2 regions of the Lysinibacillus sp. FN11 genome follow, and region 1 is predicted to be linked to the other one. Evidence: a T-box and tRNA genes for the amino acid it is inferred to sense, from the RefSeq annotation. Region 1 holds a T-box; the other holds one or more tRNA genes.
What was found. A T-box is a leader RNA that pairs with one kind of tRNA and senses whether it is charged. The one in region 1 lies ahead of serS (serine--tRNA ligase), so its partner is inferred to be a tRNA-Ser.
Positions count from the first base shown of each region.

Region 2: it has a tRNA-Ser gene. The T-box ahead of serS (serine--tRNA ligase) is inferred to sense a tRNA for this amino acid. The anticodon was not compared.

Region 1 is NZ_CP102383.1:4,344,412-4,346,785, forward strand. It holds gene pdxS (pyridoxal 5'-phosphate synthase lyase subunit PdxS) at 1-46, shown strand, start outside; gene pdxT (pyridoxal 5'-phosphate synthase glutaminase subunit PdxT) at 48-611, shown strand; T-box leader at 661-880, shown strand; gene serS (serine--tRNA ligase) at 956-2,236, shown strand.
Region 2 is NZ_CP102383.1:3,162,552-3,164,925, forward strand. It holds partial or broken gene NP781_RS16655 (ABC transporter substrate-binding protein) at 1-222, opposite strand, end outside; partial or broken gene NP781_RS16660 (ABC transporter ATP-binding protein) at 223-891, shown strand; tRNA gene NP781_RS16665 (tRNA-Glu) at 1,029-1,100, opposite strand; tRNA gene NP781_RS16670 (tRNA-Ser) at 1,103-1,193, opposite strand; tRNA gene NP781_RS16675 (tRNA-Asn) at 1,204-1,280, opposite strand; tRNA gene NP781_RS16680 (tRNA-Ile) at 1,285-1,361, opposite strand; tRNA gene NP781_RS16685 (tRNA-Gly) at 1,363-1,436, opposite strand; tRNA gene NP781_RS16690 (tRNA-Phe) at 1,442-1,517, opposite strand; tRNA gene NP781_RS16695 (tRNA-Asp) at 1,576-1,651, opposite strand; tRNA gene NP781_RS16700 (tRNA-Met) at 1,655-1,729, opposite strand; tRNA gene NP781_RS16705 (tRNA-Ser) at 1,783-1,875, opposite strand; tRNA gene NP781_RS16710 (tRNA-Ile) at 1,891-1,967, opposite strand; tRNA gene NP781_RS16715 (tRNA-Met) at 1,975-2,048, opposite strand; tRNA gene NP781_RS16720 (tRNA-Ala) at 2,077-2,152, opposite strand; tRNA gene NP781_RS16725 (tRNA-Pro) at 2,169-2,245, opposite strand; tRNA gene NP781_RS16730 (tRNA-Arg) at 2,255-2,331, opposite strand; tRNA gene NP781_RS16735 (tRNA-Leu) at 2,340-2,374, opposite strand, start outside.

The DNA.
Region 1 (2,374 bases):
TGCACAGCTTGGACACAACGAGCGTATGCAAGAGCGAGGTTGGTAGCATGAAGCGAATTGGTGTATTAGCATTACAAGGAGCAGTTCGTGAGCATATACAAATGTTAGAGGCTCTTGGTTGCGAAGCAATTCAAGTAAAACAAAGAAAGGATTTAGGAAACCTAGATGGACTTGTGTTACCAGGTGGAGAAAGCACAACAATGAGAAAATTGCTGGATCGATTTGATCTACTGGAGCCAATTCGTGGACTTGCACAGCAAGGATTACCGATGCTTGGTACATGTGCGGGATTAATTTTATTAGCCATGGATCTAATTGAAGATGAGCCACATTTGGCTGTGATGGACGTGACTGTAGCAAGAAACTCATATGGACGTCAGGTGGATAGCTTCCAAGTACAACTAGATATTCCTAAAGTAGGTGTAGGGATTCCAGCAGTATTTATTCGTGCACCTCATATTGAAGCGGTAGGTAAAGGTGTTGAAATTCTTGCACAACATGAAGGGAAAATAATCTTGGCACAAGATGGCCATTTATTGGGTTGTTCGTTTCATCCCGAATTAACAGAGGATACACGAATTCTTGAATATTTTGTATCCTCTATGGTATGACTTGCAAAATTTGTTTTCATATAGTACAGTATGTTTAAATTTTAAATAACTGAACACGATGATGGGAAGTAGTAACAAGCACGTTTTTTTTAGAGAGTCAGCGGTTGGTGGAAGCTGATAAAAGCACTTGTGAATCCGTCCTGGAGTTGCACAGTCGAAGTGAATGAAGTAGGCTGTAGCCGGCTGAAATGCCGTTATGAAATAAGTGGATTAGGCAGAAATATGTCTAGTCAATTAGGGTGGCAACGCGGGTAGCTCTCGTCCCTTTATAGGGATGAGGGCTTTTTTGTGTTCATTTCGCTGCAACGATTTTCCATCATCAAGAAACTATTGGAGGTATGAAGATGTTAGATATTAAACGCGTACGTGAGAATTTCACGGAAATTAAAGAGATGTTATTAACACGTAATGAGGACTTAGGAAACTTAGATGACTTTGAAGACTTAGATGCAAAACGTCGTGAATTGATTGCCAAAACAGAAGAATTAAAAGCAGAACGCAATAAAGTATCTGAACAAATCTCAGTTATGAAACGCAACAAAGAAAATGCTGATGAAGTTATTGCTCGTATGCGTCAGGTTGGCGATGAAATTAAAGAATTAGATGTACAATTAAATGATGTTGAAGAACGCTTTAAAGATATGATGATGCGTTTACCAAACATCCCACATGAATCTGTACCAGTAGGCACAACAGAGGACGACAATGTTGAAGAATATACGTGGGGTGAAATTCCAACATTTGATTTTGGTATTAAAGCACACTGGGACCTTGCTACGGATTTAAAAATTGTAGACTTTGAACGCGGCGCGAAAGTAACAGGTAGCCGTTTCTTATTCTATCGTGGTCTTGGTGCTCGTTTAGAACGAGCATTAATGACATTCATGATGGATTTACATGCAGAGGAGCATGGTTACGAGGAAATGCTACCACCTGTCATTGTTAATCGAGATAGCCTAACAGGTACAGGGCAACTTCCGAAATTTGAGGAAGATGTATTCAAATTAGAGGAAACAGATTATTTCATGATTCCAACTGCAGAAGTACCAGTAACGAACTTCTATCGAGATGAGATTTTACCGGCTGAGGCTTTACCACAAGGCTTTGCAGCGTATAGTGCGTGCTTCCGTTCAGAAGCGGGATCTGCAGGTCGTGATACACGTGGTTTAATTCGTCAACACCAGTTCAATAAAGTAGAATTAGTACGCTTTGTAAAACCAGAGGAGTCATACGAACAATTAGAGCTATTAACAAGTCATGCAGAAAAAGTATTACAATTATTAGGCTTACCATATCGTAAGTTAAAAATGTGTACAGCTGACTTAGGTTTTACTGCAGCGAAAAAATATGATTTAGAAGTTTGGATTCCTGCACAAAACATGTACCGTGAAATTTCTTCTTGCTCTAACTTTGAGGATTTCCAGGCACGACGAGCAAATATCCGCTTCCGTCGTGAGCCAAATGCAAAACCAGAATATGTGCATACATTAAACGGCTCAGGTCTTGCCATTGGCCGTACAGTTGCTGCTATTCTAGAAAACTACCAACAAGCTGATGGCAGCGTAGTAATTCCTGAAGTTTTAAGACCTTATATGGGCGGTAAAGAAATAATCGCACCAAAATAAACGACAAATAAAGCTATTTTAGATAATTCCTTTATGGATGTTCTAAAATAGCTTTTTGTGTTCAAAAATTGAATTCTCTCATAATTTTTGAAAATTCGTTATAATGGGTAATATTCATGGGGACAAGGGGGAGAAATT
Region 2 (2,374 bases), 1.2 Mb from region 1:
TTGGTTGGTTTGTTCTCCAAGCTCTTCTTTCAGTGCTTGTAACTTATCTTCGTAAGCTTTTAGTACTTCTTCACCTTTTGTTTCTTGATTTACTGCTTTAGCGAATAATTTAAAATTCTCTTTCCAGTCGCCACGTAATGTTTCAGAAAACACTGTTGGAGCAATTTTGCTAAGTTTCGCATAATCTTTTTCTTGTCGTAATTTATTGCCAATAATTAAATTAAATCCACACTCTTACGCTCCATTGCTCGATTATTAAAACCTAAAAAAGGCTCCGTTTTATTAGATGGTGAGGATATTTTTAAATTATCAACAAAACAAGTGGCTAAAAACCTCTCTATTCTTCCCCAATCTCCTGTTGCACCAGAAGGATTAACTGTCCTACAACTTGTGAAACAAGGTCGCTATCCTTACCAAAGTTGGCGACAACAGTGGACTGAAAAGGATGAAGAAATCGTTTTAAATGCTTTAAAAGCTACAGGTACTGAGCATTTACAAGATAGACCAGTAGATGAGCTATCAGGAGGACAACGTCAACGTGCGTGGATAGCTATGACGCTTGCTCAAGATACAGATATCATTCTTTTAGACGAGCCTACGACATACTTAGATTTAACTCATCAAATAGACGTTTTAGATTTACTGTACGAATTGAACCAACAGCAAAAGCGAACTATCATTATGGTATTACATGATATTAATCTTGCTTGTCGCTATGCCGATCATATTATTACAGTGCGTGACCGTGGTGTCTATCGTCAAGGGAAACCAGAAGAAATTATGACAACTGATTTAGTTAGTCATGTGTTTGACCTTGATTGCCAAATGACGACAGATCCAATCTTTGGTACACCTCTTTGCATCCCATATGGAAAAGGACGAAAAATTTAATCGTTAATTTGAAAAAATAAGCCTACACAGAATGATTAATCTGTGTAGGCTTTCATTTAATATAGCTATGTTATTAATCTAAGTATCTAATAAATTAAAAAGTGCAGTAGATGTAAATTCATCTACTGCACTTAGTATGACCCGTACGGGATTCGAACCCGTGTTACCGCCGTGAAAGGGCGGTGTCTTAACCACTTGACCAACGGGCCCATGGCGGAGAAGGAGGGATTTGAACCCTCGCGCCGGTTACCCGACCTACACCCTTAGCAGGGGCGCCTCTTCAGCCTCTTGAGTACTTCCCCAAAATAAAAATGGCTCCGAAGGCAGGACTCGAACCTGCGACAACCTGATTAACAGTCAGGTGCTACTACCAACTGAGCTACTTCGGAATAATGGTGGGCCTAAATGGACTCGAACCATCGACCTCACGCTTATCAGGCGTGCGCTCTAACCAGCTGAGCTATAGGCCCTTGGAGCGGGTGATGGGAATCGAACCCACGACATCAGCTTGGAAGGCTGAGGTTTTACCATTAAACTACACCCGCATAAATGGTGGGTCAGGACGGAATCGAACCGCCGACACTTAGAGCTTCAATCTAATGCTCTACCAACTGAGCTACTGACCCATTTCGTCCATGCTAAGCTTACTCATTCTTTTGCTTCTCATGACTTTTATTTTAAAAATGGCGGTCCCGACCGGGATCGAACCGGCGATCTCCTGCGTGACAGGCAGGCATGTTAACCGCTACACCACGGGACCTTTTGGTTGCGGGGGCTGGATTTGAACCAACGACCTTCGGGTTATGAGCCCGACGAGCTACCACTGCTCCACCCCGCGATAATTTTATGCTGTTTCGAGTTTTTAAAGCACCATTTATAAAAATTTAAAACTGGAGGAGGTAGAGGGATTCGAACCCCCGCGCGGTGTTACCCGCCTGTCGGTTTTCAAGACCGATCCCTTCAGCCAGACTTGGGTATACCTCCGTTACAATATATAAATGGTGGACCTTGCAGGACTCGAACCTGCGACCGGACGGTTATGAGCCGTCTGCTCTAACCAACTGAGCTAAAGGTCCTTTAAGATGGCGGCAGAGGGGATCGAACCCCCGACCTTACGGGTATGAACCGTACGCTCTAGCCAGCTGAGCTACGCCGCCAGGATCTTTATACTGGTTAATTTACTTATGGTGGAGCCTAGCGGGATCGAACCGCTGACCTCCTGCGTGCAAGGCAGGCGCTCTCCCAGCTGAGCTAAGGCCCCATAATTTTTTTGGAAATGGTCGGGAAGACAGGATTCGAACCTGCGACCCCTTGGTCCCAAACCAAGTGCTCTACCAAGCTGAGCTACTTCCCGTTGTTCTTTTGGCGCGCCCGACAGGAGTCGAACCCATAACCTTCTGATCCGTAGTCAGACGCTCTATCCAATTGAGCTACGGGCGCATTTAAAATGGTGCCGAGGACCGGAATCGAACCGGTACGGTAG